3 regions of the Kribbella jejuensis genome follow, and region 1 is predicted to be linked to each of the others. Evidence: riboswitches for the same ligand, from Rfam matches in the RefSeq annotation. Region 1 holds a riboswitch; each other region holds the start of a gene.
The links. A riboswitch is a leader RNA that binds a small molecule or an ion and turns the genes downstream of it on or off. The one in region 1 is predicted to bind ZMP and ZTP.
Positions count from the first base shown of each region.

Region 2: linked by a shared signal. The riboswitch ahead of FB475_RS31990 (glycine hydroxymethyltransferase) and the one ahead of FB475_RS29555 (bifunctional 5,10-methylenetetrahydrofolate dehydrogenase/5,10-methenyltetrahydrofolate cyclohydrolase) in region 1 are both predicted to bind ZMP and ZTP.
Region 3: linked by a shared signal. The riboswitch ahead of FB475_RS03650 (5-aminoimidazole-4-carboxamide ribonucleotide transformylase) and the one ahead of FB475_RS29555 (bifunctional 5,10-methylenetetrahydrofolate dehydrogenase/5,10-methenyltetrahydrofolate cyclohydrolase) in region 1 are both predicted to bind ZMP and ZTP.

Region 1 covers NZ_VFMM01000003.1:386,503-396,867, reverse strand. Annotated here, with positions in the region: gene FB475_RS29595 (MMPL family transporter) at 1-543, shown strand, start outside; gene FB475_RS29590 (group I intron-associated PD-(D/E)XK endonuclease) at 451-1,347, opposite strand; tRNA gene FB475_RS29585 (tRNA-Pro) at 1,398-1,471, opposite strand; gene der (ribosome biogenesis GTPase Der) at 1,542-2,909, opposite strand; gene FB475_RS29575 (lysophospholipid acyltransferase family protein) at 2,902-3,630, opposite strand; gene cmk ((d)CMP kinase) at 3,627-4,307, opposite strand; gene FB475_RS29565 (prephenate dehydrogenase) at 4,339-5,403, opposite strand; gene aroH (chorismate mutase) at 5,400-5,768, opposite strand; gene FB475_RS29555 (bifunctional 5,10-methylenetetrahydrofolate dehydrogenase/5,10-methenyltetrahydrofolate cyclohydrolase) at 5,799-6,659, opposite strand; ZMP/ZTP riboswitch at 6,691-6,775, opposite strand; gene FB475_RS29550 (NUDIX hydrolase) at 6,825-7,502, opposite strand; gene prcA (proteasome subunit alpha) at 7,499-8,350, opposite strand; gene prcB (proteasome subunit beta) at 8,376-9,218, opposite strand; gene FB475_RS29535 (ubiquitin-like protein Pup) at 9,227-9,436, opposite strand; gene dop (depupylase/deamidase Dop) at 9,494-10,365, opposite strand, start outside.
Region 2 covers NZ_VFMM01000003.1:893,182-903,546, forward strand. Annotated here, with positions in the region: gene FB475_RS31985 (acyl-CoA dehydrogenase family protein) at 1-1,629, shown strand, start outside; ZMP/ZTP riboswitch at 1,628-1,710, shown strand; gene FB475_RS31990 (glycine hydroxymethyltransferase) at 1,739-3,187, shown strand; gene FB475_RS31995 (DHA2 family efflux MFS transporter permease subunit) at 3,252-4,799, opposite strand; gene FB475_RS32000 (GbsR/MarR family transcriptional regulator) at 4,863-5,333, shown strand; gene FB475_RS37020 (hypothetical protein) at 5,330-6,463, shown strand; gene FB475_RS32010 (hypothetical protein) at 6,478-7,080, opposite strand; gene FB475_RS32015 (MFS transporter) at 7,118-8,329, opposite strand; gene FB475_RS32020 (winged helix-turn-helix domain-containing protein) at 8,326-8,892, opposite strand; gene FB475_RS32025 (nitrite/sulfite reductase) at 9,304-10,365, shown strand, end outside.
Region 3 covers NZ_VFMM01000001.1:758,972-769,336, forward strand. Annotated here, with positions in the region: gene FB475_RS03615 (O-methyltransferase) at 1-505, shown strand, start outside; gene serA (phosphoglycerate dehydrogenase) at 625-2,232, opposite strand; gene FB475_RS03625 (S1 family peptidase) at 2,350-3,537, opposite strand; gene ilvC (ketol-acid reductoisomerase) at 3,642-4,661, opposite strand; gene ilvN (acetolactate synthase small subunit) at 4,689-5,330, opposite strand; gene FB475_RS03640 (acetolactate synthase large subunit) at 5,330-7,078, opposite strand; gene FB475_RS03645 (class I SAM-dependent methyltransferase) at 7,413-8,132, shown strand; ZMP/ZTP riboswitch at 8,135-8,211, shown strand; gene FB475_RS03650 (5-aminoimidazole-4-carboxamide ribonucleotide transformylase) at 8,230-9,096, shown strand; gene FB475_RS03655 (AAA family ATPase) at 9,086-9,625, opposite strand; gene FB475_RS03660 (MoaD/ThiS family protein) at 9,645-9,908, opposite strand; gene FB475_RS03665 (WD40/YVTN/BNR-like repeat-containing protein) at 9,905-10,365, opposite strand, start outside.

The DNA of each region.
Region 1 (10,365 bases):
ACGCTCGGGTTCGTGCTGACGATCGGGGCGACGTTCGGGATCACGGTCGCGGTCTTCCAGCAGGGTCACCTGGCGAAGCTCGTCGGCGTCGACTCCCCCGGTCCGCTGGTGAGCTTCCTGCCGATCATCATGATGGGCATCCTGTTCGGGCTCGCGATGGACTACGAGGTGTTCATCGTGTCGCGCGTCCGCGAGGAGTTCGTACACGGCAAGCACGCGAACGACGCCACCGTCCAAGGCCTCGGCCACGGGGCGCGCGTCGTCACCGCCGCCGCGCTGATCATGGCGTCGGTCTTCGCCGGCTTCATCCTCGTCCACGACCCGATCATCAAGGCGATCGGCTTCGGTCTCACGATCGGCGTGCTGATCGACGCGTTCGTCGTCCGGATGACGCTCGTCCCCGCCATCCTCAGCCTCCTCGGCGACCGAGCGTGGTGGTTCCCGAAGTGGCTAGACCGCCTCACCCCCCGAGTAGACATCGAAGGCGAAACCCTGAGGATCCCGGAGGAACCTCGGACCGACGAACTCACCGGCGTACGCTGACACCCGCCGCGGGGCGCCGGTCTCCACCGGCGCCCCACCGAGCAGGCTGGACGCATCACCCACGCGGTACGGGGTGTAGCTCTCCGCCGAGATGCGGACCCGGCCGGCCAACACCGAGCTGGGGATCACGTAGATTCCGCCATCGCCGAGAAGGATGAAGAACGCGTCGATCGTGTCGGGGTCGTACGGCATCTTGCTCGCGGACTTGTCGAGAACGTAGGGACGTCGGCCGATGCCAACTTCCCAATAGCCGCGCTTGTTGCGAGACGCGCACGACTTCACCTGGACTCGTTGGATGCCCTTCGACGTCGTCACCAACAGGTCGTACTCCTGTGGTTCGATCGGCAGCGCAACCGCACATCCGCGCAACGTGAACCAGGCCATCGCCAACGCTGTGGCCGAGTAGCGAAGCATCTCGGGCCTAACCGGCTCGTCGAATACCTCGGTCGGCGTCGGCTGGGCCAGTGGCGACTTCAGATGACTGCAGTCCAAGCCCAGTCGGACGGCGTGGCCCTTGATCCTGACCCGCTCTTCTCCGGTATCGACAATGCGCAGGCTGGCCAGCACGTTCGCCCAGCAACTGGCCGCTGCCACAGCTTCACGCAACTGCTGATCGGACCACCGACGCTGTCCTGTGAAGTGCGACGTGTCCAGCTCGAGCCGCGCTGCGTGCCGCCTGATCGGTCCCGTGGAGGTGTTCTTCAACCCCAGTGCGCGAGCGACCGCACGCCACGACGGGCTGCTCTCCACCGCCTGCCGCAGTTGGTCGTCGTTCCAGCTCCGTCGATCCCCAGGTGTACTCATGGGAGAAACGTAAAGAGGGACACCGACAGTTTCGGTGTCCCTCTGAAGGGTCGGGCTGACAGGATTTGAACCTGCGATCTTTCGGCCCCCAGCCGAACGCGTTACCAAACTACGCCACAGCCCGATGGTCCGCCCCAACAGCGAACCGGGGTAAACCTTACAGCATTCCGGGGAGTGGTTCTCACCGGGCTGGGTCAGCGTTTCTTGTTCTTTTGGCGGGGGCGGATCTGGACGTGGACGGGGCTGCCGACGAAGCCGAAGTCTTCGCGGAGGCGGCGTTCTATGAAGCGTTGGTAGGAGGGTTCGATCTGGCCGGAGGTGAAGATCGCGAAGGTCGGCGGCATGGTGGTGGCCTGGGTGCCGAACAGGATCTTCGGTTGCTTTCCGGAGCGGACCGGGTGCGGGTGGGCGGCGACCAGGCGGCCCAGGAAGGCGTTCAGCTGGCCGGTCGGGACGCGGGTCTGCCAGCCCTCCAGCGCGGCTTCGATGGCCGGGACGAGCTTGTCCATGTGCCAGCCGGTGAGTGCGCTGATGTTGACCCGCGGGGCCCAGCGGAACTGGACCAGGTCGCGGTCGATCTCGCGCTCCAGGTAGTAGCGGCGCTCGTCGTCCATCAGGTCCCACTTGTTGTACGCGATCACCAGCGCCTTGCCGGCTTCCTCGACCGCGTTCATGATCCGCAGGTCCTGCTCGGTGATCGATTCGGACGAGTCGATCACCACCACGACGACCTCGGCCCGCTCGATCGCGGCGTTGGTCCGCAGCGACGCGTAGTACTCGTGGCCGGAGGCGTTCTTGACCTTGCGCCGGATCCCGGCGGTGTCGATGAACCGGTACTCCTTGCCGCTCAGCGTGATCAGCTCGTCGACCGGGTCGACCGTCGTCCCGGCGACGTCGCTGACGACGACCCGGTCCTCCTTGGCGACCTTGTTCAGCAGCGACGACTTGCCCACGTTCGGCTTGCCGACGATCGCGATCCGGCGCGGTCCCCCGACCTCGCCGTCGCGCTCCGCGGGCGCCTCCGGGAGGGCCGCGAGTACGGCGTCCAGCATGTCGCCGGTGCCGCGCCCGTGCATCGCGGACACCGGGAACGGCTCGCCGATCCCAAGGCTCCACAGGTTCATCGCCTCGGACTCGATCCGCTGGTCGTCGACCTTGTTGGCGGCCAGTACGACGGGCTTGCCGGACTTCCGCAGCACCCGGACGACGGCCTCGTCGGCGTCGGTGATGCCGACCACCGCATCGACCACGAACAGCACCGCGTCGGCGGCGTTGATCGCGACCTCGGCCTGCGCCGCGACCAGAGCGGCCATCCCGACCGCGTCCGGGTCCCAGCCGCCGGTGTCGACGACGGTGAACTCGCGGCCGGCCCAGTTGGCGTCGTACGAGACGCGGTCGCGGGTGACGCCCGGGGTGTCCTCGACGACCGCCTCGCGGCGGCCGATGATCCGGTTGACCAGCGTGGACTTGCCCACGTTCGGCCGGCCGACGATCGCGAGCACGGGCAGCGGCCCGGTGTCCTCACGGTCGTGCGTCGGTAGTTCGGTGGGCAGGTCAGTCATCAGGGTCCTTCTGGTCTCGCCAGCCCGGAAGTGGGTGGCCGGTTTCTTCGACGGCCGCCTTCACGTGGGCGCGCAGCACGTCGCCGATGTGGTCGGCGACCGCCTGTACGTCGGTATGTCTCCTGGGAAAGGGTACGCGGTCCACGGAGAACGGCTCGCCGTACACGATGTCGATCCGGCTCCCGGCCGGTGGATGACCCTCCACACTACCGGCCGGCAAGCGGGTTCCCATCAGCGCCACCGGCAGGATCGGCGCGCCGGTGACCATCGCCAGGTAGGCCACCCCGATCCGGATCCGGCTGAAATCGCCCGGCCCGCGGGTGCCCTCGGGGTAGATGTTCAGCACCCGTCCGTCCCGCAGTACCTTGATCGACTTCCGGACCGCGAGCATGTCGTACGACGACCGGTCGACCGGGATCTGGCCGATCCGGTGCAGGAACTTGCCCTGTACGCCGCCGAACACCTCGACCTTGCCGAGCTGGTGCAGCATCCGCGGCGCCATCGCGCCGAGCAGCGGGGCGTCCAGCAGGCTCAGGTGGTTCGGTGTCATCAGCAACGGACCGGTCCGCGGGAACCGGTCCTCGTGGTGGATGGTCAGGTTGTACTTGTGCCGGAAGTACGGCCGGGCGATGTACCGCATCGGCAGCGCGAGGCGGTACGGCAGGGGCGGCAGGTCGTCGGTGCGCGGCAGGTCCTCGTGCCTGGTGAGTTCTGCCGTCATAGCTCCTGGCTCCGGGGGACGGTCTCGGTGGCGAGCCGGCTGATCACGTCGACGACCTCCTCCAGGGTCAGGTCGGTCGAGTCGATCGTGACGGCACCGTCGGAGGCGACCTGGAACTCCGACACCGTCGAGTCGTCGGCATCGCGGCGGACGATCTGGTCGCGGAGCTCGGCCGCGGTCACGGATCCGGCCGCGAGCTCGGCGCCGCGGCGCGCCATCCGGGCCTCCTGGTCGGCGGTCAGCAGCACCTTCAGCTCGGCGTCGGTCGCGACCACGGTGGCGATGTCGCGGCCCTCGACGACGATCCCGCCGTCGGTCTGGGCTTTGTCGATGATCGCCCGCTGGCGCCGGATCAGCTCCTTACGGACGTCCAGGTTGGTGGCGATCTTCGACACCACCTCGCTGATCCGCGGCTCCCGGATCGCGGCCGTGATGTCGGTCCCGTCGGCGATCACGAACTGGTCGTCCGGGTCGGTGCTGATCTCGAGCACCAGCTCCCGGGCGCGCTGCGCGACCGCCGCGGTGTCGTCCAGGTCCAGCCCGCGTTCGACGGCGGACCAGGTCACCGCACGGTACGTCGCCCCGGTGTCCAGGTACCGCAGTCCGAGCCGGTTGGCCACTCCGCGGGCGGTGCTCGACTTACCGGAGCCGCTCGGCCCGTCCACAGCGATGATCATGCCCCGAAGATTACCTTCGCAGAGGGACAGTCTACGTGTGGACTACCCACCCGCGGTCGGTGAGTACGTCGACCAGCTGGTCGACCGAGCCTGGCTTGACGGCGAGTTCTACCTCGCCGACCGGGCGGCCGGGGCTGTGGTCGATGCGGAGGTCCTCGACGTTGGCGCCGGACTCGGCGGCGTCGGCGAACAGCTTCGCCAGCTGACCGGGGCGGTCCGGGATCGTGACCAGGACCGTGACCAGGTCGATGTGCGGCGTACCGTGCTTGCCCGGCACCCGGACGGCGCCGGACACGCCCTGGCCGAGGATCGCGGTCAGTTCGTCGTTCGCCTCTTCCTTGCCGAGGGCAACGAGTAGCCGGTCGAGCTCGCCGCGGATCTGCTCCAGCAGGCCGGTCAGCGCGGTCGAGTTCGCGGACACGATCTGAGTCCAGAGCCGTGGATCACCGGCCGCGATCCGGGTGACGTCGCGGACACCCTGCCCGGACAGCTCCAGGTGGGAGGCCGGCGCGTCGGCCAGCGTGCCCGCGGCGAGCGCCGACATCAGGTGCGGGAGATGGGAGACCCGCGCGACGCCCAAGTCATGGTCCTCCACCGACAGCTCGACGGTCCGGGCGCCACAGGCCTCCGCGAGTCGCCGTACCAGGTCGACGGCGTCCGGATCGCTGGTCGCGTGCGGGGTGATCGCCCAGGTCGCGCCGTCGAACAGGTCGGCGCGCGCGGCCAGCGGCCCGTTCCGTTCGGAGCCGGCCATCGGGTGACTGCCGACGTACCGGCTGACGTCCGGCACCAGGCTGCGCGCGTCCGCGAGCGGCTTCGACTTCACGCTGGCCGCGTCGGTGACGACCGCATCCGTCTGCTCGAGCTGTTCGGCGACGACCGCGCCGACGTGATCAGGCGGTACGGCGACCACGACCAGCTGCGGCTCGATCTCGACCAGCCGTGAGCCGGCGCCGATCCGCTCGGCCATCAGCGCGTTGTCCGGGTTCCCGTCGACGAGCTCCACCACCACGCCGAGCCGGGCGAGCGCGAGACCGATCGACGTACCGATCAGCCCGGTACCGACGATGCGAACCGGCCCCCGCAACTCGGTCACTGGGCGCCCGTCAGGTCCGGGCGGAGCGCGACGGCGCCGTGCAGGTAGACGTGCTGGATCTTGTCGCGGGAGCGTGGCGACTCGGTGTGCACCATCAGCCGGACGACCCGCGGTAGCGCGTGCGGTACCGGGATCTCCTGCATGCACATCAGCGGTACGTCGGTGAGCCCGATCTGCCGCCCGGCGACGGCCGGGAACTCCGACCGGAGGTCCGACGTGACGGTGAACAGGATGCTGATCAGATCCTCGTTCTCCAGATCGTTCGCCTCCAGGACCGCCTTCACCAGCTCCGCGGACCGCTCGAGCAGGTGCTCGCGCTCGTCCACGTCCAGCTGGGTGGCACCCCGGATCGCCCGTACCGCCACGTCCGCCTCCTTAGGTCTTGTCCCCCAACCCTAGGCCAGGCCAGTCAAAGAGTGGACAGCCGTCTCAGCAGCGTCGACCGTCTGCTCGAGCAGCAGCGCGATCGTCATCGGCCCGACGCCGCCCGGGACCGGCGTGATCAGGCTCGCCACCTCCGACGCCTCGGCGAAGTGCACGTCGCCGACGTTGCCCTCGTTGTAGCCGGCGTCGACGACGACCGCGCCCGGCTTCAGCCAGTCGCCGCGGACGAAGTTCGCCTTGCCGACGGCGGCGATCACCACGTCGGCGGTGCGGACGAGCTCCGGCAGGTCGCGGGTCCGGGAGTGCGCGTAGGTGACGGTCGCATTCGATGCCAGCAGCAACATCCCGGCCGGCTTGCCGAGGATCGGGCTGCGGCCGATCACGACGGCGTGCGCACCTTCCAGCGGTACGTCGTACGCCGCCAGCAGCCGCATGATGCCGCCGGGTGTGGCGGAGCGGAACCCGGGGTCACCGAACGCCATCGCGGCGAAGGACCGCATGGTCACGCCGTCGACGTCCTTGGCCGGGTCGATCGCCTCGAACGCGGCCCGCTCGTCGATCTGCGGCGGCACCGGGTGCTGCAGCAGGATCCCGTGCACGGCGGGGTCCTGGGACAGCTTGGTGATCTCCGCGACCAGTTCCTCGGTGGTCGTCGAGTCCGGGAGTACGACGCTGCGCGACGCGATCCCGGCCTTCTTCGAGCGGTTCTGCTTCATCCGGACGTACGTCGCCGACGCCGGGTCGTCGCCGACCAGTACCGTCGCGAGACACGGCTGGACGCCGTACTGCTCCTGCAGGGCACTCGCCCGCTCCGCCGCCTTGGCCACCATCTCGGCGGCGAGGTCGGTTCCGATCATCAGCTCAGCACTCATGCGCGCACTCCTCAGCATTCGAATCATCGCTCGAAGATGCCCAGGCGCGCGGCGAAGCCAGTCGGCAGGCCGTTCCCCGGTGGTATCCCACCTCAACGCCAGTCGCGGCCCGGTCTCAGAATAGCGAACGCCGCGGCGGGGGTGTACGTGCCGTCGAGCTGGCGGTCAGAGGAGGCCGGCGTGGTCGAGGGCGAGGTAGGCGGCGTCGATGCCGGTCATCGCGCCGGGGTTGCGGAGTTCGGCGCGGAAGGCGTCGACGGTGAGTTCGACCGGGACGCAGTCCTCGGCCTCGTCGAGTTGCTGCTTGCCGTCGGGGCGGCAGCCGCGGGCGATCGCGACGTACTTACGGAACGTCGAGGACGCGCCCGACCACTGCCAGCCGACCACGTCGAGCGTCTCGCAGGTGTACCCGGTCTCCTCCTCGAGCTCCCGCGCCCCCGCCACCGCGACGTCCTCCCCCGGCTCGACGAGACCGCCCGGAAGGTTCGTCACCACCGCGTCCGGCCCGGCCCGGAACATCCGAACCGTCACGATCCGCCCCTCCGGCGTCAGCGGCAGCACGGTTACCCCGGCGTTGATCCCGGCCTCACGGCCGAACACGTCCCACTCGACCTCGCGCCCGTCGGGCATCCGGTACCGCCGCAGACGCACGGACAGGAATCGCTCGAACCCCAGCTCCTCCCCCAGCAACTCCCACGGGGCCGGATCAACCGGCCTGCCGTCGGCAGGCACGGCGTCCGGTTGCTCGGTGCGCCCCGCCGGCTCGCGTGGTGTCGAGGGCCCCGGAGACGACTCAGCCGCCACGTGGTCGGTGACGGCTGAGTACTCGGACTGATCCGTCACAGTGGACGGTCGTCTACGGGGTCTTCCGGTGGGGCCACCGGTGCGTCGTCGGCGTCCGGCTGGGGCGCCGTCGTTTCACCGGCCGGTGAGGTCGTGTCCTCGGGCTTGGCCGCGGTGTCCCCGGAGCCGGGGCCTTCCGAGGTGTCGGGCTGCGACTCGGACAGGATCCGCGCGACCGTCTCCTCGGTGATCCGCTTGAACTTGCGGACCTGGGTGCGGGTGCGGTCCAGGACCGCGACCTCGAGCTGGTCCGGAGTGAGTTCGCGGACCTCGGTGCCGTCGTGGCTGAGCGCGTCCACCGCGAGCCGCAGCGCGCCGGCCAGTGAGATGCCGTCGCGGTAGTGCTCGCCGATGTAGTCCGCGACCTGTTCCGCCGGGCCGCCCATCACGGCGTACCCACGGACGTCGGCGATCGAGCCGTCGTACGTGAGCCGGTAGATCTGGTCGTCGGCCGCGCTGTTGCCGATCTCGGCGACCAGGATCTCCACCTCGAGCGGCTTCTCGCCACCGGAGGAGAAGATCGCGCCGAGGGTCTGCGCGTACGCGTTGGCGAGCGCACGGCCGGTGACATCACGACGGTCGTACGAGTACCCGCGCATGTCGGCGAGCCGGACGCCGGCGATCCGCAGGTTCTCGAACTCGTTGTACCGGCCGACGGCGGCGAAGGCCATCCGGTCGTAGATCTCGGCCACCTTGTGCAGTGCGGGTGACCGGTTCTCCGCGACGAACAGGATGCCGTCGGCATATTGCAGCGCGATCGCGCTGCGGCCCTTGGCGATGCCTTTCCGGGCGAAGTCCGCCCGGTCCCGCATCAGCTGCTCGGGCGAGACGTAGAAGGGAACGCTCATCGAGTCCTCTGTCAGTTCGGGGTGATCAGGTCAGCGAGGGGGCGGCCGGACCGTCGGGACGCCGGTGCCGCTGCTCCCAGGCCGCGTCGACGAGCGCCGCGACCTCGTCCTCGGGCAGCCGCCGGTAACCGTCCGCGGTGACCACGCCGACCACCGGGAAGATCCGCCGCAGCATGTCCGGGCCACCGGTCGCCGAGTCGTCGTCGGCGGCGTCGATCAGGGACTGGATCGCCACCGTCACGCAGTCGGTCTCGGACAGGTCCTCGCGGTAGAGCTTCTTCAGCGCGCCGCGGGCGAACAGCGAGCCCGAACCGACACTGTAGAAGTGGGTCTCCTCGTACCGCCCGCCGGTCGGGTCGTAGGAGAAGATCCGGCCGCCCTTGATGTCCTCGTCGTACCCCGCGAACAGCGGCACCACGGTGAGGCCCTGCATCGCCATCGGCAGGTTGCCCCGGATCAGCGCGCTGAGCCGGTTCGCCTTGCCGTCCAGGCTCAGCGTCGCGCCCTCGAGCTTCTCGTAGTGCTCCAGTTCGACCTGGAACAGCCGGACCATCTCGATCCCGAAACCGGCCGAGCCGGCGAAGGCGACCGCCGAGTACTCGTCGGCCGGGAACACCTTCTCGATGTCACGCTGGGCGATGATGTTGCCCATCGTGGCCCGCCGGTCGCCGGCCATGATCACGCCACCGGGGAAGGTGGCGGCCACGATCGTCGTGCCGTGCGGGACTTCACTGGACAGGTCACCCTGACCGAGCGACCGTCGTCCGGGCAGCAGGTCGGGCGCGTGCCCGGCCAGGAAGTCCATGAACGACGAGCCGCCCGGGGTCAGGAAGGCTTCCGGCAGCCGGCCGGAGGCATCAGATGTCATCGAGCGGTTCACTCCCCACCCTTTTGCACGAATCCGCGGACGAACTCCTCGGCGTTCTCCTCGAGCACCTCGTCGATCTCGTCCAGGATCGAGTCGACGTCCTCGTCGAGCCGTTCTTTGCGTTCCTGGACGTCCTCGGACGCCTCGACCTGCTCGACCTCTTCCTCGGTCGACGAACGCTTCGGCTGCTTGTGCTGCTGACCGCCGTCCTTCGCCATGTGGCCACCTCCTAGAACCGCTGGGAAGACCGCCCAAATCGGCCTTCAGTAGCGACCCTACCCGGCCGCACCCCCAGTAATGGTGCGAACCAGGTCACTGGCGGTGTCGCATTGGTCAAGAAGTGCGCCGACGTGCGCTTTCGTGCCCCGCAACGGATCGAGCGTCGGGATCCGCTGCAGCGACTCCTTGCCCGGCAGATCGAAGATCACCGAGTCCCAGGAGGCGGCCGCGACCTGCGGCGCGTACTGCTGCATGCAGCGGCCGCGGAAGTACGCCCGGGTGTCGGTCGGCGGGTGCGCGACCGCCATCCGGATCTCCTCGTCGGTGACGACCCGCTGCATCCGGCCCGACTTCACCAACTTGTAATACAGGCCCTTGTCCGGACGGAGATCGGCGTACTGCAGGTCGACCAGGTGCAGCTTGGGGTCGTCCCAGTCCAGGCCGTCGCGGTCGCGGTAGGACTGGAGCAGTTTGTACTTCGCCACCCAGTCCAGCTGGTCCGACAGCTTCATCGGGTCCAGCGCGAGCTGGTCGAGGATCTGCTCCCAGCGGTGCAGCACGTCCTTCGTCTGCCGGTCCGCATCGTCGCCGTACTTGTCCTCGACGTACTTCCGGGCCTGCTCGAGGTACTCCGTCTGGAGCTGGACGGCGGTGATCTTGCGCCCGTCCTTGAGCGTCAGCAGATGCGTGCAGGACGGGTCGTGGCTGACCTCGTGCAGCGCGGTCACCGGACGGTCGACGCCCAGGTCGTCGGTCAGCCAGCCGTCCTCGATCATCGCCAGCACCAGCGAGGTCGTCCCGACCTTGAGGTACGTCGAGATCTCGGACAGGTTCGCGTCGCCGATGATCACGTGCAGCCGCCGGTACCGGTCCGGGTTCGCGTGCGGCTCGTCGCGGGTGTTGATGATCGGCCGCTTCAGCGTCGTCT
Region 2 (10,365 bases), 510 kb from region 1:
GACCCATTCGCGGTAACGAATCAGGCTCCCCCACTGCGGGGCGTGAACTTCTTCACCCGCGACGCGGCGCTCGGTGACGCTCTGCGTCCGTACGCCGCCCTCGCCGGGGACCTCACAGCCGATCCCGGGCTGACCCGGATCGGCGAGTTGGCCGGCTCCGAGGAGGCCCGCGCGTACGCGCTGCCCGCGAACCAGAACCCGCCGGTCCTGCGGACCCACGACCGGTACGGGAACCGGGTCGACGAGGTCGACTTCCACCCGTCCTGGCACTGGCTGATGCAGCATGCCGTCGGCTTCGGGCTGCAGGCGGCGCCGTGGACGAGTGACGCGCCCGCGCCGCACCTGACCCGCGCGGCCGGCTTCTACCTGTGGTCGCAGGTCGAACCGGGTCACGGTTGCCCGATCTCGATGACGTACGCCGCCGTACCGGCGCTGCGGGCCGACGAGGCGCTCGCGAAGGAGTGGATCCCGCAGCTCGCCTCGACCGAGTACGACGTACGCCGGCTGCCGGCCGCGGCGAAGAACGGCGTACTGGCCGGGATGGGGATGACCGAGAAGCAGGGCGGGTCCGACGTGCGGGCCAACGTGACGACCGCGACGCCGGCCGGGGACGTGTACCAACTGCACGGACACAAGTGGTTCTGCTCGGCGCCGCAGGTGGACGTGTTCCTGGTACTGGCGCAGGCGCCGGACGGACTGAGCTGCTTCGTGGTCCCGCGGGTTCTTGCCGACGGCAACCGGAACCCGTTCGCGCTGCAGCGGCTGAAGGACAAGCTCGGGAACCGGTCGAACGCGTCGTCCGAGGTCGAGTTCCACGGAACCATCGGATACCGCCTGGGCGAGGAGGGCGCCGGCGTCCGGACGATCATCGAGATGGTCGCGGCAACCCGGCTGGACTGCGTTCTCGGCTCGTCGGCCCTCCAGCGGCGAGCGCTGGTCGAAGCAGTTTGGCACACGCGGCACCGAAGCGCATTCGGTGGGCTACTGGCGGACAAGCCGGCGATGCAGAACGTGCTGGCGGATCTGGCGCTCGAGTCCGAGGCGTCGACGGCGCTGGGGATGCGGTTGGCAGCGGCGGTGGACGCATCCGTCGGAGGTGATCAGCAGGCGGCGGCGTTCCGGCGGATCGGGTTGCCGTTGGCCAAGTTCTGGGTGTGCAAGCGGACGCCGTTCATGGTCGCGGAGGCGCTGGAGTGTCTCGGCGGGAACGGGTACGTCGAGGAGTCCGGGCTGCCGCTGCTCTACCGGGAGTCGCCGCTGAACTCGGTCTGGGAAGGGTCCGGGAACGTGAACGCGCTCGACGTACTGCGGGCGCTGCGGAAGCCGGAGTCGCTCGAGGCGTGGCTGCTCGAGGTCGGCTCGGTCCAAGGTGCCGACACCCGGCTGGATGCGGCCGTGGAGGATGTCCTGCAAGCGCTTGCTGATCACCAGAACGCCGAAGCCGGCGCGCGAAGGCTGGCTGCGCTGATGGCCCTGTGCCTGCAGGCTTCGTTGTTGATCAGGAACTCGACGCCGGAGGTCGCCGATGCGTTCGTCGCGTCGCGGCTGGCCGGCGATTGGGGCGGTGTGTTCGGGACGTTGCCGCGGACGACTCCGTTCGATCGGATCCTCGAGCGCACGATAGGGTGAGCGACGTCGCGACTGGCGCGCTGAAGGTGGAGAACCACCGGGGAGCGAAACCCGTCGGCACCGTGCGCCTGGGTGCCTTCGACCCACTGCAACCGCAGGAGAGACAACGATGACTCAGTCCTTTGACGCTGCCGCCGCGTCGGCCGCGTACAACAACGCGCTGCAGGTGATCGCCGCGGTCGAGCCGACCATCGCCGGCGCGATCAAGGCCGAGCTGGCCGACCAGCGGTCCTCGCTGAAGCTGATCGCCAGCGAGAACTACGCCTCCCCCGCCACCCTGCTCACGATGGGCAACTGGCTGTCGGACAAGTACGCCGAGGGCACGATCGGGCACCGCTTCTACGCCGGCTGCCAGAACGTCGACACCGTCGAGCAGGCCGCCGCCGACCACGCGCAGGCATTGTTCGACGCCCCGCACGCGTACGTCCAGCCGCACTCCGGCATCGACGCGAACCTGGTCGCGTTCTGGGCGATCCTGGCGCAGCGGATCGAGTCGCCGGCGCTCGCCGAGGCCGGTGCGAAGCACGTCAACGACCTGACCGAGGAGGACTGGACCAAGCTCCGCAAGGCGCTCGGCGACCAGAAGATGCTCGGCATGTCGCTGGACGCCGGCGGTCACCTGACCCACGGTTTCCGGCCGAACATCTCCGGCAAGATGTTCAACCAGCACTCCTACGGGACCGACCCGGAGACCGGGCTGCTCGACTACGACGAGGTCGCCCGCAAGGCTCGTGAGTTCAAGCCGCTGATCCTGATCGCCGGCTACTCGGCGTACCCGCGCAAGGTGAACTTCGCCAAGATGCGGGAGATCGCCGACGAGGTCGGCGCGACGCTGATGGTCGACATGGCGCACTTCGCCGGCCTGGTCGCGGGCAAGGTGTTCACCGGCGACTTCGACCCGGTGCCGCACGCACACGTCACGACGACCACCACGCACAAGTCGCTGCGCGGCCCGCGCGGCGGCATGGTGCTCTGCCAGCCGGAGTACGCCGAGTCCGTCGACCGCGGCTGCCCGATGGTGCTCGGCGGTCCGCTCAGCCAGACGATGGCCGCGAAGGCGGTCGCGCTGGCCGAGGCGCGGCAGCCGTCGTTCCGCGAGTACGCGCAGGCCGTCGCAGACAACGCGGTCACCCTCGCCGAGGGCCTGATGAAGCGCGGCGTCAAGCTCGTCACGGACGGTACCGAGAACCACCTCGTGCTGCTCGACGTCTCGTCGTACGGCATCACCGGGCGGCAGGCGGAGTCCGCCCTGCTCGATGCCGGAATCGTCACCAACCGCAACGCTGTACCTCGCGACCCGAACGGCGCCTGGTACACCTCCGGCGTCCGGATCGGTACGCCGGCCCTCACCACGCGCGGGTTCGGCGCCGACGAGTTCGACCGCGTCGCCGAACTGATCGTCGACGTGCTGTCCGCCACGACCCCGACCACCACCTCGGCCGGCGCCCCGTCGAAGGCGAAGTACGTGCTGGCCGACGGCGTGGCCGACAAGACGCGCGCCGCCTCCGCCGAGATCCTCGACAAGCATCCGCTGTACCCGGGTCTCGAGCTCAACTGACACGTTTTACGGCGCCCGCTCCTGCTTGCGTGAAGCGGCTTGGAGCGGGCGCTGTCGTTTGTCGTCAGGCGTCCCGCTCGACGCCGGTCAGCGCGTCCGGCGAAGCCTTCGCGGCCCGCTTCGGCATCAGCGTCGCCGCGAGCACAGCTCCGGCAACCGCGATGCCGCCGGACACCCACATCGTGGTGTTGAGGCTGGTGAGGAAGGCGTCTCGTACGTCGGCCGCCAGGGCCGGCGCGTTGGTCTTGGCGGCGACGGCCAGTCCGCCTGCGAGGCTTCGCTCGGCCGCGTCGGCCACCTGCGCCGGCAGACCGGTCGTGTCCACGTGGTGGCGGTAGACCGAGTTGAGCACGGTTCCCAGTACGGCGACCCCGACCGTGCCGCCGACCTGCCGGAACGCCTGCAAGAGCCCCGAGCCGGTCCCCGCCCGCTCCGGGTCGAGGACCCCGAGCGCCGCGTTCATTGCCTGCGGCATCGAACAGCCGAGGCCGAAACCGACCACCACGAACCAGATCGCGGTGTACCCGTACCCGGTGCCGAGGTCGGTGAACGCGCCGAGTACGAAGCCGGCCGCCATCACGACGAAGCCGGTCATCACAACCAGGCGGGTGCCGATCTTCGACTCCACCGGCTCGGCCAGCTTGGCGCCGACGGTCATCCCGCCGATGAACGGCAGCAGCTTCAGGCCGGTGTGCAGGGCGTCCGATCCGTTGATGCCCTGGAAGTACTGCGGCATCGTGAACAGCAACCCGAAGATCGCGAACACCGAGACTGTCAGCAGTACGGCACCGCCGGTGAACACTCGTTCGCGGAACAGCCGCAGCTCGATCAGCGGTTCACTGTTCCGGCGCTGCCACAGCAGGAAGCACGTGATCAGTACGACGGCCAGCGCGAGGAACGTGATCGTGACACCGTCCGTCCACGAAGACTCGCCCGCCTTCGTAACGCCGTACACCAAGGCTGCGAGGCCCGCGCTGGACAGGACGATGCCCAGGCAGTCGATCGCCGGGCGGTTCGCGCTCCGGCTCTCCGGGACGAGCAGCGTCACCGCGAGCGCGGCCAGGAACGCGATCGGGATGTTGATCACGAAGATCCACTGCCAGCCGGCGTGGTCGAGCAGCAGGCCGCCGACGATCGGGCCGAGCGGCATACCGATGCTGTTGGCAACGACGAAGAAGCCGATCGCCTTCTTCCGCTCCTCCTCGGTGCGGAACAGCACGGTGATCAGCGACAGCGCGACCGGCACGATCATTGCCGCGCCGATGCCGAGGAACGCCCGAGCCGCGATCAGCTGACCGGCCGAGTTCGACAGCGCGCAAGCCAGCGACGCCAAACCGAACAAGGTCAGGGCGATCGCGATGATCTTGCGCCGTCCGAACCGGTCGCCGAGCAGCCCGGCCGGCAGCAGCAGCGCGGCGAGCACCAGGTTGTAGCTGTTCGCCATCCACTGCAATTGGCTGGTGGACGCGTCGAGATCCTTGGCGAGCGTCGGCAGCGCGACGTTCAGCACGGTGGTGTCGAGGCCGAGGACGAGTACGGCGAGACACAGCGCGATGAGCACACCGAACCGGCGAGCGCCGGTCAGTGTCGACTCCGAGGTGGTCGTGGTCATGTGATTCAAATTATCAGAAGCTTGTGATAGTTGCGATAAATCAAATTACTGTAAGCTTCAACCATGGTCGAGGAACCGAGCCAGGAAGCCGTCAGCCAGTTCGTCGAGCGGTTCGCGGGCGTGCTGGCGAACAGCGGCGTACCGACGATGTCGGCTCGGGTGATGGGCGCGATGCTGGTCAGCCCGAACGGGACGATGACCGCGGCCGAGCTCGCCGAGATGCTGAAGATCAGCCAGCCCGCGGTGTCCGGCGCGGTCCGGCAACTGCTGCAGGTCTCGTTCATCTCCCGCGAGCGGCTCCCCGGGTCGCGCAAGGACCACTACCGGATCCGTGAGGACGTCTTCGCCGCGATCCTCGAACGCCGCAACCTCGCGTTGAGCGAGTGGGAGGCGACCAGCCGCGCCGGCGCCGCGCTCTTCGCCGAGGACTCCCCCGTCTGCCGGCGGCTGACCGAGGCGGCCGACTTCTTCGCGTTCATCCACGCGGACATGGAACAGATGATCAAGAACTGGCGAGCGGAACACCCGCGGTGAACCGCCGCAAGGCGAAGCGTCTCGTCGGTACGGCGTGGCTCGACAGCGAGTACCGGATTGCCTGGGAGACGCGGATCATGCGGCGGCGGGTGCCGCTGTACCGGGCCGGGATCGCCGTACTGCGCGCGCTGAACGCCGGTGAGCCGTCGTTGGACGTCACCCGCTGGAACCGCGTCGGTCCGCACGGCGGAACGTTCGTGATGGACAAGCTCGAGACAATGACCGGGCGGACGGATCGCCCGGTGACGTCACGGGCCGAGCTGCGCGCGCGGACGTCGTTCGCGTCCCGGCTGGCACGGTCGATCTCGGCGGACGAGTGGCCGCAGATCATCGCCGAGTACGACCGGCGCCGGCGTGGTGAGCGGCCGCAGTACCACTATGTCGGGCACCGTCCGCTGAACGCCGCGTCGCACGCGCTGATGGACGAGGCGTGGGTGCGGGGCGAGCTGCCGACGGACAAGTACCGTGCGTGGAACGTGCTCAAGAACGAGGACGACGGCGCGTTCTACAGCGAGTTCTTCACCCACGGGAACGCCCGCGGCTTCCCCGGCGGCGAAACGAACCCGGGCTTCCGGCTCGGCCGGATCATGTTCGACGTCAGCTGGCGCGACAAGGCAACCCTCCCCCTCGAACGCCAAATCCTCCGCCGGAGCCGGGTGCTGCGCACGAAGGAGCTGATCAAGTTCTTCCGAATCGAACTGCGGGAGCTGTTCCGGCCCCCGGACCCGACGTCCACACCGCCGGCGCAGAACCGCCGGGACCCCTTCACCCCCGAGGTCGTCGCCGCCGTCGCCGACTTCACCAAACCCGAGGAACTCCGCTCCCCCACCGCCCGCGGCGAAACCACACCCGACCGGCAACGCGCATCAGCAATCGACATCGCCAACACCGTCCAAAAGGCCCTACCACCAGCCGCCACCGGCCAGTCGGCCGCGCGACGATCGATCACCGTGGCGCAGCCGCTGCCACCGGCCGTCAGCGGACAGGCGGCTTCAGGCCGACCATCAGTTCCCGCGCAACCCCCACCGCAGTCGCATCCATCCCATGCGCCGCAACCACCTGAGCCCCCACCGGCAGCCCGCCCAACAACCCGACCGGCACACTCACCCCGGGATGCCCAGTCACGTTGACGGACCGCGTTGGTTCATTTGGCGAGTAGGCAGTAGGCGAAGGCGAGGCGGCGGTCTAGCCAGTCGGCGTGCACCGTGATCGAGGTCGTGCCCTCGGAGTACATTGCGACCCTGTCGGCTGAGCGCCACTCCAACGTGCGGGTTTTTGTGGGTTGGTCGCCGCCTTCGTCGCCGATGCCGGTGAGGCCGTCGAGGACGCCTATCAGGAGGCGGCCGGCGGCTTTGGCGGCGAGGCGGGTGGGTGGGCCGCTCAGCCATTCGGTGCGGCCTATCAGTTCGGGGTGGCCGGGTTGGGTGATGCGCCAGTTGGGGCGGAGGAGCGGGCGACCGGACGGGATTCGGGTGATGGTGCCGACCTCGTGGTCCTCGGCGTCGCGGACCGACCAGGCGTGGTCGGACGATTGCGAGACCCGGCAGAGGAGTTGCGTCAGGTCGGCGTCGAGGTACAGGGAGCGGTCGGGGCCGACATAGGCGTACGGCGTGAGCACTCGGTCGTCCTTCGAGCCGGAGGCCACCCGGATCGCGTTCGGGCCCCACTCGATGTGGTTCCGGGTGCGGGTGGCCGGGCGTTCGACGTTTCCCAGCGTGAACTCACGGACGTTCTGCCAGCCGGACACTCGCGTGAGTTTACGTGGCCGGCCACGTCGTACAGGTTCAGCGTGTCCGCAATCGTGAGGCTGACCAGACCATGAGGGCCGCGAAGGTGGCTCCGAGGAGGGCGCAGGCCGCGGCCACGCCGATCAGCGAGATGAGGGCGCCGAAACCCGCCATCGCGGCCGGCATCAGCCCGTCGTCGGAGAGGCTGACGATGCTCGACGTGCGGCCGAGGAAGGCCGGGGCGATGGTCTGCTGGAAGGCACCCGAGAGCAGGGCGGAGGCCAGGCCGGCGGTGAAACCGATCATCGCCATCGCGGCGAAGACGGCCACGCGCGGGACCAAGCCGACCATCACGCAGCCGGCCGCCTGGGCGATCAGCACGAGCAGGCCGGCGCGGGCCGGCGCCGGCGGCTTCCACCGCATCGCGACCACGGCCCCGACCGCCGCCGCGATCCCCGAGCAGGCTTGGAACCAGCCGAGCGCACCCGAGCCCCACCCACTGCCGTGCACCCGCTGAACCAGTCCGACCGCCAGGACCGGACCGACACACAGGTTGAGCCCGAAGAAGGCGATCACCAAGGTCCGGGCCACCTGATCCCGGCGCAGATAGCCGAAGCCGGCCGCCAGGTCCCGCCGGATCGAATGCCCGCTCGCCACCGGCTGCGGAAACCTCGGCCGGACCACCAACGCCAGCACGACCGCGATCACCCCGAACGACACCGCGTCGACGAGCATCACGGTCATCAACCCGCCGTGAGCCACCAGCAGACCGCCGAGGGGCGCACCGACGAACACCGCCAGCCGATTGGCCAACTGCCGCCCGGCCGCCAGTGGCACCAAGTCATCAGGCTGGACCATCCGTCGCGGCAAGGTCCCGGCGGCCGGGTTGTACAGGGCGTCGACCGCCCCGAAGACGATCGCCACCGTCAGCAGCAGCGGCAGCGTCACCCCGTCCGCGACCGCCACGATCGCAGCGGCGACGAGCACCGCGATCCGCCCGAGGTTGGCGACGATCATCGTCCGGCGACCGTCCCAGCGGTCCGCCAGCGCGCCGCCGAAGAGCAGGAACAGCGCCCGCGGCAGCGCCCCGATCCCCATCACCAGGCCGGCGCCCGCGGGCGACGTCACCTGCGCCGCACTCCACGCGAGCCCGACGTACCAGGCGACGTCGCCGGCCTCGGACACCGCACCGGACAGGATCCAGGCCTGCACCCGCCGATCCCGCCGGAGTGCAGGCACAACGACGGCCCCGACCGAGGGCGAGCTCACGGCTTGGCCGGTACGGCGTGGGCGAAGACGTAGACCGGCTGCGCCGACTCGTCGGTCGACGGTGCCTCGTAGTACTCCTGGATCAGCTCGCCGATCCGTTGACCCAGTTCCTCGAGCCGCTCGGGCGTCAGCCGCAGCCAACTGTCGGTCGAAAATGCCGCCCGCACCCACTCCTCGTCGTACGACGAACGCATCTCGAACCACTGCCGGACCTTGTCCGTGTGGTGTGTGACGTTCCTCTCCTCGGACACTGTTGCGATCAGCTCGCCGGCAGGCTCACCCTCCGCGTCGGCAACCGACCAGCTGTACGACTGGTGAGCGCTGCGCCACCAGCGCTCCCGCCGGTTCTTCGCCAGCTCGGGCGCCTCCAGGATGACCTCGGCCGCGGCCAGCACCTTGAGGTGGTGGCTGATGTTGCCGACCAGTTCGCCGGTCCGCTCGGCCAGTTGCGACGCGGTGGCCGGGCCCTCGACGCCGAGCAGGTCGAGCAGTCGCCGGCGGAGCGGGTGGTGGATCGCGGCGACCACCGAGGAGGTCGCGGCGCGTCGGTTCGCAGGTGCCATAGGCAGCACCGTAGCTTCCACAAGAGCTCTTGCACAAGAGCTCTTGTGAATAACGCAAGGAGCACGGAACAATGAACAGCAGACTGGTAGACATAACCACATGGTGAGATCGAGTCTCAGGATGTAGGAATGGGAGTTGCTTTACCGGCCGGTCGCGCTGACGCTTGTGGACATGCTCGCTGCCCTGTCCACCCACCTCGTAGGTCGCATCCATGTCGACCTCGGGCGGATGCGCAGCGCCATCTGTTGTCCTTCGATGTTCTGACAGCCACCCTGCCTGGGCCAATGACGGCCCCCTGATCATCCCCGATCACCGCTGGGTGCGCACCGCGCGGAACGCATCGAACCGACGACGCTTCGATCTCCCCGCCGCTGGTGAGCACCTGTCACGAGGACAAGGACGCGCCCCCGATGACTGCCGGCGTCACCACTCCTGCTGCCCGCAAGCCCGCCCGCCCCCGCAAGGGCAAGGGCGAAGGCCAGTGGGCGCTCGGATACCGCGAGCCGCTGAACAAGAACGAAGAGAACAAGAAGAACGACGACGGCCTGAACGTCCGGGCCCGGATCGAGAACGTCTATGCGCACCGCGGGTTCGACTCGATCGACCCGGCCGACCTGCGCGGCCGGTTCCGCTGGTGGGGCCTGTACACCCAGCGCAAGCCCGGGATCGACGGCGGCAAGACCGCGACGCTCGAGCCGGAGGAGCTGGACGACCGCTACTTCATGATGCGGGTCCGGGTCGAGGGCGGGCAGCTGACCACCGAGCAGCTCAAGGTGATCGCGGACGTCTCGACGAAGTACGCGCGGAACACAGCCGACATCACCGACCGGCAGAACATCCAGCTGCACTGGATCGCGATCGAAGACGTGCCGGCGATCTGGCAGCGGCTCGAGGCCGTCGGCCTGTACACGACCGAGGCGTGTGGCGACGTACCGCGGGTGGTGATCGCCAGCCCGGTCGCCGGGATCGCCGCGGACGAGATCATCGACCCGACGCCGGCGATCAACGAGATCGTCGAGAAGTACATCGGCTCCAGCGAGTTCTCCAACCTGCCCAGGAAGTTCAAGACCGCGCTGACCGGGCACCCGTCGCACGATGTGGTCCCCGAGGTCAACGACATCGCGTTCGTCGGCGTCGTGCACCCGGAGTACGGCCCGGGCTTCGACCTCTGGGTCGGCGGCGGCCTGTCGACCAACCCAATGCTCGCGCAGCGGCTCGGTACCTGGATCCCCCGCGACGAGGTGGCCCAAGCCTGGTGGGGCGTGACCAGCATCTTCCGCGACTACGGCTACCGGCGGCTGCGGAACCGGGCGCGACTGAAGTTCCTCGTCCAGGACTGGGGTGTGGAGAAGTTCCGTGAGGTGCTCGAGGACAAGTACCTCAAGCGGAAGCTGATCGACGGCCCGGCGCCCGAGGTTCCGGCCGTCCAGGGCGACCACGTCGGCGTACACAAGCAGAAGGACGGCAAGTAC
Region 3 (10,365 bases), on a different contig from region 1:
CGGATTCGTCAGCTCCACCAGGAACGAGACCGGCCGGTTGCTCGCCACCCTCGCGGCCTCGAAGAACGGCCTGCTCGGTGAGCTCGGGACCGGCTGCGGCGTCGGATCGGCCTGGCTGCGCAGCGGCGCCGGCGAGGGGACCAACATCGTCACCGCGGAGAGCGACCCGCAGCTCGCGCAGGCGGTCGGCGAACTGTTCGCCGCCGACGAGCGGATCGAGGTCGTGTCGGCGGACTGGACCGCGCTGATCGAGCGCGGCCCGTTCGCGCTGCTGTTCGTGGACGCCCGCGAGGCAAAGCTGTCGGCCCGGGACGTGATCGCGGACGTGGTCGAGCCCGGCGGCTTCGTCGTCCTCGACGACTTCACGCCGTCGGCCGTCTGGCCGCCGATGTACGAGGGGCGTGTCGACACGCTCCGCCAGGAATGGCTGATGGACCAGCGCTTCACCACCGTCGAGGTGATGGTCGCCCCGGACGCCGCCGTACTGCTCGCCACCCGGCGCTAGAGGGCGCTCAGACGCCCTCCTAACTGAAGCGGGCCCGAGCTATGGAGCTCGGGCCCTTGTCAGCCGCCATGCGCCTGCGGGCGGCTGACCGCCTTCAGTAAAGCAGTCGTTGGGGCGAATCAGTCCTCGACGTCCACGGTACGGGCAGTGGCGGCCTGCACCGCGGTGGTGATCTCGTCCAGTACAGCAGGCGCGATCTTCGAGTCGACCGACAGCGCGACCAGCGCCTTGCCGCCCTTGCGGTCCCGGCTGACCTGCATACCGGCGATGTTCACGTCGGCGTCGCCGAGGATCCGGCCGATCTGGCCGACCGCGCCCGGACGGTCCTCGTAGGTCAGGAACGCGAGGTGCGCGGCGAGCTCGATCTCGACGTCGAACCCGTCGATCTCGACCAGCCGCTCCGACTGCCGGACACCGACCAGGGTGCCGGCCACCGACACCTGTGCACCGTCGGCGAGCGTGCCGCGGAGCGTGATCAGGTTGCGGTGCTCCGGGCTGTCGTGGTCGGTGAGGAGCCGGACCTCGAGGCCCCGCTCGGCCGCGAGCAGCGGCGCGTTCACGTAGGAGACGTTGTCCTCGACGACGTCCGCGAACACGCCCTTGAGCGCGGCGAGCTCGAGCACCTTCACGTCGTACTGGGTGATCTCGCCGCGGACCTCGACGTCGAGCTGCTGCGCGACGCCACCGGCCAGCGCGGTGAAGATCCGGCCGAGCTTCTCGGTCAGCGCGATCCCCGGACGGACGTCCTCGGCGATCACACCGCCCTGGACGTTCACGGCGTCCGGCACGAGCTCACCCGACAGCGCCAGCCGGACCGACTTCGCGACCGCGATGCCGGCCTTCTCCTGCGCTTCGTCGGTGGACGCGCCGAGGTGCGGCGTGACCACGACGTTCTCGAACTCGAACAGCGGCGAGTCGGTACACGGCTCGGACGCGAACACGTCCAGCCCGGCGCCCGCGACCCGGCCTTCCTTCAACGCGCTGTAGAGCGCCTGCTCGTCGACGATGCCGCCGCGGGCCGCGTTCACGATGATGACCTCGGGCTTGACCTTGTGCAGCTGCTCGTCGCCGATCAGGCCGATCGTCTCCGGGGTCTTCGGCAGGTGCACCGAGATGAAGTCACTGGCCGCCAGCAGCTCGTCCAGGGAGGCGAGCCGGACACCCATCTGCGCGGCCCGGCCGGCCTGCACGTACGGGTCGTAGGCGATCACGTTCATGCCGAAGGCGGCCAGCCGCTGCGCGACCAGGACACCGATCTTGCCGAGGCCGACGATGCCGACGGTCTTCTCGAACAGCTCGACACCGGAGTACTTGCTGCGCTTCCACTCGCCCTTCTTCAGCGACTCGTTCGCGGCCGGCACCCGGCGGGCGGAGGCGAGCAGCAGCGCGACCGCGAGCTCCGCGGCGCTGACGATGTTGGAGGTCGGGGCGTTCACGACCATCACCCCGGCCTGGGTGGCGGCCTTCACGTCCACGTTGTCGAGGCCGACGCCGGCGCGGGCGACGACCTTCAGCTTCTTCGCCGCCGCCAGTGCCTCGGCGTCGACCTTGGTGGCGCTGCGGATCAGGATGGCGTCGACGTCGGCGATGGCCGGAAGCAACTCGGCGCGGTCGGCGCCGTTGGTGTGCCGGATCTCGAAGTCGGGGCCGAGCGCCTCGACGGTGGCCGGGCTGAGCTCTTCGGCGATCAGGACGACGGGCCGGGTTACGTCAGTCAGGGAAGACATGGAGGAATCTCCTGCAGAAGCGGTAGGGGCTCGTGATCTTCAGAGCACCGCGCTGTGCCCGCTGAATTGATGGTACCGCGTCCGTCGCCGTGCGTTGTGCGGGGACCCGCATCCCGGTCAATCGGTCTCGCAGGCGACCGGGTCCGACGCCTTTACAGCACTGTTGATCACGAGCTTGCCGCCCGCCCGGACCAGCGTGAACCTGTTGTCCAGCCGGTTGCAGGTCCCGCCGCCGGCGCCCGCGGCGGTCGGCGAGAACAGCACGTCGTACGACATCCGCGCGTACGAGCCGTCCGGAGCGAGGGCGGTGATCCGCGGGTTGAAGAAGTACGCCGTACCGCGGCTCTGGCGATCCCGCTCCGGGGTCAGCGACTTGGCCAGCTGCGGCGAGTACAGGACCTGTACCGCGTTGAAGTCGTGCTTGTTCTGCAGCGTCAGATAGTTGGTGAGCAGCCCTTGGACCTCCAGCGCCAGCGGTGTCTTCGCCACCTGCAGCACCGGCGCCATCGTGCCCTGCGGACCACGCGAGTTCGGGCAGGTACCCGCCGCGGCAACGGTGATTCCGGACGGCGCGGGCGCGACGTACTCGCGGAGCTTGGCGAGCGGCACGACCGTGGCGGCCTGGACCGTCGCGCCGGTGACCAGGCCGACGAGCTCGCCGGACTTGTCCAGCACCGGGCCACCGAGCTTGGCCGCGTTCATGACCTCGCTCAGCGCCGTCGGGTCGGCCTCCGAACCGATCGCGTTGATCACCTGCCGGCCGGCCGCGGTGTACCCGATCAGTGCGCGTTCGGCCTTCCGCTCCGGAGCGTCCTGCGGCAGCTGCAGCGGTACGTCGTCGAAGCCGATCGACTGCAGTACGGCGACACCGTCGGCACTCGTCCCGAGCAGGTTGGCCCGCCGGATCCGCCCGTCGGGGGCCACCACGACGATGGCCATCGCCTGGTCGACCGCCGACGCGGCGGTGAGCACGCGGCCGTTGTCGACGAGGGCGCCCGAAGCCTCACCGGTGCCACCGCAGGTCGTGGCGAGCACCCGGACCACGGCCGGGCCGGCGGACTTCAGTACGGCGGCGGTGTCGATCCGGACACTGCGCTGCCGCAGGTACCAGCCCGTACCCGCGCCGGCCGCGACGATCACCATCAGCACGATCAAGCCGGCCAGGAAACGGCCGAAGATCCACGGTTCGCGCGGTGGCGGTTGCGGTCCACCCGGCCGGCTGGGTGCTTCCAGCTGGGTCAGCGACCCGGCGTCGGCCGGTAGCCGCCGGGGCGGTCGCGGCAGCGCGTTCCTGCCGTCCTGCACGCCCGCTCACCCCCGTCGTCGGTATCCGCTGCGTGACCGATTGTGCCAAAAAGAAAGGTCCGGGCCATCCACCTGGACAGCCCGGACCTTGATCAGCTGCCGGGTCAGCGGGCCGCGCTGCCCTCGACGTAGTCGTCGTCGTGCGACTTGACCCACGCCATCAGGCCGCGCAGTTCCTTGCCCACGGCCTCGATCGGATGCTCCTGGCTCTTCTTGCGGAACTCGGCGAACTCCGGCGCGCCGGCGTCCTGGTCGGCGATGAAGCGGGCCGCGAAGGTGCCGTCGGTGATGTCGTTCAGCACCTCCTTCATCCGGGCCTTCACCGACGCGTCGATGATCCGCGGACCGGACACGTAGTCGCCGTACTCGGCGGTGTCGGAGACCGACCAGCGCTGCTTGGCGATACCGCCTTCGTAGATCAGGTCGACGATCAGCTTGAGCTCGTGCAGGCACTCGAAGTACGCGACCTCGGGCTGGTAGCCGGCCTCGGTCAGCGTCTCGAAGCCGGCCTGGATCAGCGCCGACACACCACCGCAGAGGACGGCCTGCTCACCGAACAGGTCGGTCTCGGTCTCCTCGGTGAAGGTGGTCTTGATACCGCCGGCCCGCAGACCGCCGATGCCCTTCGCGTACGAGAGCGCCAGGTCCCAGGCCTTGCCGGTGGCGTCCTGCTCGACGGCCACCAGCACCGGTACGCCGCGGCCCTCGGAGTACTCGCGCCGGACCAGGTGGCCCGGACCCTTCGGCGCGACCATGAAGACGTCGACGCCGGCCGGGGGCTTGATGTAGCCGAACCGGATGTTGAAGCCGTGCCCGAAGACCAGCGCGTCGCCGTCGACCAGGTTCGGCTCGATGGCCTCCTTGTAGAGCTTGCGCTGCGCCGGGTCCGGAGCCAGCACGACGATCACGTCGGCCTCCTCCACCGCCTCGGCGGGCGTGACGACCCGCAGGCCCTGGGCCTCGGCCTTGGCGCGGCTCTTCGAACCTTCCGGCAGGCCGACGCGGACGTCGACGCCGGAGTCGCGCAGCGAGAGCGCGTGGGCGTGGCCCTGAGAGCCGTAGCCGAGGACGGCCACGTGCCGGCCCTGGATCACCGACAGGTCGGCGTTGTCGTCGTAGAACATTTCAGCAGCCACTTCGGGCACTTCTCCTTAGTGTTGATTCGGTACGGCGGCAGCGGTACGGCCCGGCGGCGGCGCCGGTACCGGGTGCGCGGGCTGGCGCTCGGCGGGTCGCGCCTGCACGTTCGGGGGTCCGGACTGGACATGCGGCGGCGGCACCGGAACCGGCCGCAGCGCGCGGTCGGAGATCGAGCGGCTGCCGCGGCCGATCGCCACCATGCCGGACTGCACCAGCTCGCGGACGCCGAAGGGTTCCAGCACCCGGAGCATGGCCTCGAGCTTCTCGGGGTTGCCGGTCGCCTCGATCGTGATCGCGTCCGGAGCCACGTCCACCACCTTGGCACGGAACAGCTGGACGGTCTCCAGCACCTGCCCGCGAGTCAGGGTGTCGGCCTTGACCTTGACCAGCAGCAGTTCGCGCTGGACGGTCTGGGTCGGTTCCAGCTCGACGATCTTGATCACGTTCACCAGCTTGTTGAGCTGCTTGGTGATCTGCTCCAGCGGCTGCTCGTCGACGGTCACCGCGATCGTCATCCGGGACACCTCGGGGTGCTCGGTCGGGCCGACCGCGAGCGAGTCGATGTTGAACCCGCGCCGCGAGATCAGCGCCGCCACCCGGGCCAGCACACCGTGCTTGTTCTCCACCAGGATGCTCAGCGTGTGTTTGGACATCAGAGCTCCTCGCCTTCCCAGGTCGGGGCCATGTCGCGGGCGATCTGGATCTCGTCGTTGCTGACGCCGGCGGCGACCATCGGCCAGACCATCGCGTCCCGGTGCACGACGAAGTCGACCACGACGGGAGCGTCGGTGACGGCCATCGCCTTCTCGATCGTGGCGTCCACAGAATCCTTGTCGGTGCAGCGCAGACCGACGCCGCCCATCGCCTCGGCCAGCTTGGCGAAGTCCGGGATCCGGGTCGAGTGCAGGTCGGTGTTGGAGTACCGCTTGTCGTAGAACAGCGTCTGCCACTGCCGGACCATGCCGAGCGACTGGTTGTTGATCACGGCAACCTTGATCGGGATGCCCTCGAGCGCGCAGGTGACGAGCTCCTGGTTGGTCATCTGGAAGCAGCCGTCGCCGTCGATCGCCCACACGGTCTTGTCCGGCCGCGCGACCTTCGCGCCCATCGCGGCGGGTACGGCGTACCCCATGGTGCCGAGGCCGCCGGAGTTCAGCCAGTGGCCGGGCTTCTCGAACGGCAGGAAGTGCGCGGACCACATCTGGTGCTGGCCGACGCCCGCGGTGTACACCGCGTCCGGTCCGGCGATCTCGCCGATCCGCTTGATCACGTGCTGCGGCGACAGCGTGCCGTCCTCGGGTTCGTCGTAACCGAGCGGGTAGCGGGTCCGGACGTCCTCCAGCTGGTGCCGCCAGGTCTCGTACGACGGGGTGCGGCCGGCGCTCGCGATCTCGGTCTTGAGGGCGCCGATCAGGTCGGTGATGACCTCCTTGCAGTCCCCCACGATCGGCACGTCCGCGGCGCGGTTCTTGCCGATCTCGGCCGGGTCGATGTCGGCGTGGATGACCTTCGCCTCCGGCGCGAACGAGTCCAGCTTGCCGGTCACCCGGTCGTCGAAGCGCGCACCGAGACAGATCAGCAGGTCCGAGCGCTGCAGCGCGCCGACCGCGGACACCGAGCCGTGCATGCCGGGCATCCCGAAGTGCAGCTCGTGGGTGTCGGGGAGCGCGCCGCGGGCCATCAGCGTGGTGACGACGGGGATGCCGAGCATCTCGGCCAGTTCCTTCAGCTCGGCGCTGGCCTGCGCGCGGATCACGCCACCGCCGACGTACAGCACCGGCTTCTCGGCCGCGGCGATCAGCCGGGCCGCCTCACGCACCTGCTTCGGGTGCGGGCGGGTCACCGGCCGGTAGCCGGGCAGCGACAGCTCGGTCGGCCACTGGAAGTCGACCATCGACTGCATCGCGTCCTTGGTCACGTCCACCAGCACCGGGCCGGGCCGGCCGGTGGAGGCGATGTGGAACGCCTCGGCGATCGTGGTGGCGATGTCGTTCGGGTCGTTGACCAGGAAGTTGTGCTTGGTGATCGGCATCGTGATGCCGCGGATGTCGGCCTCCTGGAAGGCGTCGGTACCGATCGCGGCGCTGGCGACCTGCCCGGTGATCGCCACCAGCGGCACCGAGTCCATGTACGCGTCGGCGATCGGCGTCACCAGGTTGGTCGCGCCCGGGCCCGAGGTCGCCATGCACACGCCGGTCTTGCCGGACGCGGAGGCATACCCCTGGGCGGCGTGGCCGGCGCCCTGCTCGTGACGTACCAGGATGTGGCGGATCTGGGTCGAGTCGAGCATCGGGTCGTACGCCGGGAGGATCGCGCCACCCGGGATGCCGAAGACGGTGTCCACTCCGGCATGTTCCAGTGCGCGGATCAGAGCCTGTGCCCCGGTCAGCTGCTCACTCATGAGAGAGCCTTCCTGTCCTGTCACGAATTGACTTGTTCGCGACCGATCCATCCTCGCTCGTGGCCGTTCCCGCCGCGCTACTGGGTCGCAGATAGTCGCATTGGCAACAAAAAACCCCTTCCGCCGGGTTGGCTGAAGGGGCGCGCTCGACTCTGTGGTCGCGTCAGTCGGCGCGCCGCACAAGTACGAGGAGAATCGATCGCATGTAGGCATTATTCGCCCCGAACCGGCGGCCGGGTCAAGCTGAGCCGTCCGGCGTCTCACTTGTTGAGACACCCGTCTTACGTTCGCTGTCTGCGTTGTTCGGGCCCGGGGTGGCTCCTAGGCTGCCACGGTGACCGACGATCCGTACGGCGATGAGCAACTGGTAGCCCTCTACGACCTGGACAATCCAGCCGGCGAGGACCACGCGTACTACCGGGCGCTGGCCGCGGGCGCGTCGAAGGTCTTGGACTTCGGGTGTGGCACCGGCCTGCTCACGCGATCCCTGGTCGCGCCAGGGCGGACCGTCATCGGGATCGACCCGAGCCCGACGATGCTCGGCTACGCGCGCCGTCAGCCCGGCGCTGACGCGGTGACGTGGATCGACGGCGACCACCACGCCGTACGGCCGACCGGTGACGTGGACCTGATCGTCAGCAGCGGCAACACGATGATGCATGTCGCCCAACATCTGCCCGCGTGCACCGCGTTGGCCGCCGCGCTCCGTCCCGGCGGGGTGTTCGCGTTCGAGTCGCGCAACCCGGCGGCGCGGGCCTGGGAGCAGTGGACGAGCGAGGCGACGTACGGCGAACGCGACACGATCGCCGGTCACCTCAAGGAGTGGCTCGAACTGATCGAGATCGCCGACGGCCGCGTGGTCTTCGACGCCCACAACGTCTTCGAAGACGGCCACGACGCCGTCTACCGCAACGTCCTGTACTTCCGCTCCGCCGAGGAAATCACCGAAGACCTGCGGACAGCCGGCTTCTCCGACATCACCATCAAGGGCGGCTGGCACGACGAACCCCTGACCACCGACTCCCGCCTGCTGGTGGTTCGCGCGACGAAGTAGGCTGAGGGCACCGCGACTGGCGTGGGTGGGGTACCACCGGGGAGCTTCGGGCGGGGCGTCGTCCGCCTGGGCGCCTCCGAGTTCGTCGGAGGTTGTGATGCGGTTGCGGTACGGGATGAATCCACAGCAGGCGGCGCGCGTCGAGGACGCGCCGTTCACGGTGCTCGCGGGTGCGCCGTCGTACATCAATGTGCTCGACGCGCTGACCGGGTGGCAGTTGGTGCGGGAGGCTTCGGCGCGGTTCGGCGTACCGGCGGCGGCGTCGTACAAGCATGTGTCACCGGCCGGTGCAGCGCTCGGTGCATCCGTGACCGAGGCGTACCGGCGAGCGCGCGACGCGGATCCGAAGTCCTCGTACGGCGACTTCGTCGCGGTCTCGCATCCGGTGGACCTCGAGCTGGCCGGCCTACTGAAGCGGGTCGTGTCGGACGGCATCATCGCGCCCGGGTACGACGAGGGCGTCCTGGAGATCCTCGCGGCGAAGAAGCGCGGGACGTACCTGGTGCTGGAGATGGACGCGTCGTACGAGCCGCCGGCGAAAGAGGTGCGCGACGTGTACGGCGTACGGCTCACGCAGGAGCGGGACGTTGCGCCACTCCCCCAGGATCTGCCGGACGACGCCGTCCTCGGGATGATTGTTGCCCGCTACACCCAATCGAACACCGTCGTGATGGTGAAGGACGGGATGACGATCGGTGTCGGCGCCGGGCAGCAGTCACGCGTCGACTGCACGCGCCTGGCCGGCGAGAAGGCGGCACTCTGGTCCTCCGAGCCGCTCACCGGGGTGACGATGGTCTCCGACGGGCACCTGCCCTTCGCGGACAACGTCGAGGTCGCCCACCGGTACGGCGTCACCCACATCGTCGAGCCCGGCGGCTCGATCCGCTCGTCCGAGGTCGCCGCCGCCTGCGCGGACCTCGGCATCACCTGGTCCGCTACGGGTCTGCGGCTCTTCAGACACTGAGCAGATAGGAGCCCGAGGCAACAGCCTCACGGACCTTGGCAGCCGTCTCCTCCGCGTCGAGCCTCGTCGTGTCGAGCGCGTGGCGTTCGAGCTCACCGAGGTCCGCGAAGGCCGCGTGCAGCCCGGTGAGCGCGTCGGTGTCGGTCAGCTCGACACCGGCGCGCGCCTGCCCGCGCTCCAAGGTGGTCGCGAGATCCGGCCGGAGTACGACGTACGACATCCGCCACTGCCCCTCCGCGGCCGCGGTCCGGTACGGCGGCAGGAACCACGGTCCGATGATGCCGTCCACCACGACGTCGTACCCGCCGTCGGCGAACACCGCGACCGCAGCGACGATCGCGTCCACCACCACGACGTTCTGCCGTTGCGATTCCGGCAGGTACGGCGGGATGAAGCCGGTCCGGATCGCCCGGAAGAACTCGTCGGTCGTCACATGCACCGTCGGACGCGCCGCGTCGGTTGCGACCAGCCGGGCCACCGTGGTCTTGCCTGAGCCGGATGGCCCGGTCAGCAGGAGGACATCACTCATAGTGCTGACGGTAACGGCTTCAGCCTCCCGCGACGCTCGGCAGGATGAGCAGCTCGTCCCCTTCCGACAATGGGGTCTGGAGGCCGTCGAGGTCGCGGATGTTGTCGTCGCGCAGGTACACGTTGACGTGCCGCCGCACCGCACCCTGCTCGTCGGTGAGCCGGCGCCGGAGCGGCGGGTCGAGCGCGGCGAAGGCCTCGGCCACCGTGGCGGCCTCGACCTGCACCCGTTCGGCCCCGCCCGCAAACGGGCGGAGCACGGTCGGCAGGCGTACTGCGATCATCCGACGACCGCCGCGCGCACGGTGAGGATGTCGGGCAGGTGGCTCGCGACCTCGGTCCAGGTGTCACCCGCGTCGGCGCTCGCGTAGACGCAGCCGTCCCGGGTGCCGACGTACACACCGGCCGGGTCGGCGGTGTCGGTCGTCATCGCGTCCCGCAGTACCGGGATGTAGGAGACGTCGGGCAGCCCGGACGACAGCGCCTCCCAGGTCGCGCCGGCATCGCGGGAGCGGAAGACCCGGCAGCGCGCGTCGGTCGGGATCCGGTTGCCGTCGGCGACCAAGGGGAACACGTACACGGTGTCGGGCTCGTGCGGGTGCACGACGATCGGGAAGCCGAAGTCCGACGGCAGGCCGTCCGCGATCGACTGCCAGCTCGCGCCGCCGTCGTCCGACCGGTACACGCCGTGGTGGTTCTGCGCGAACATCCGTTCCGGTACGTCGGGGTGCGCCGCCAGCT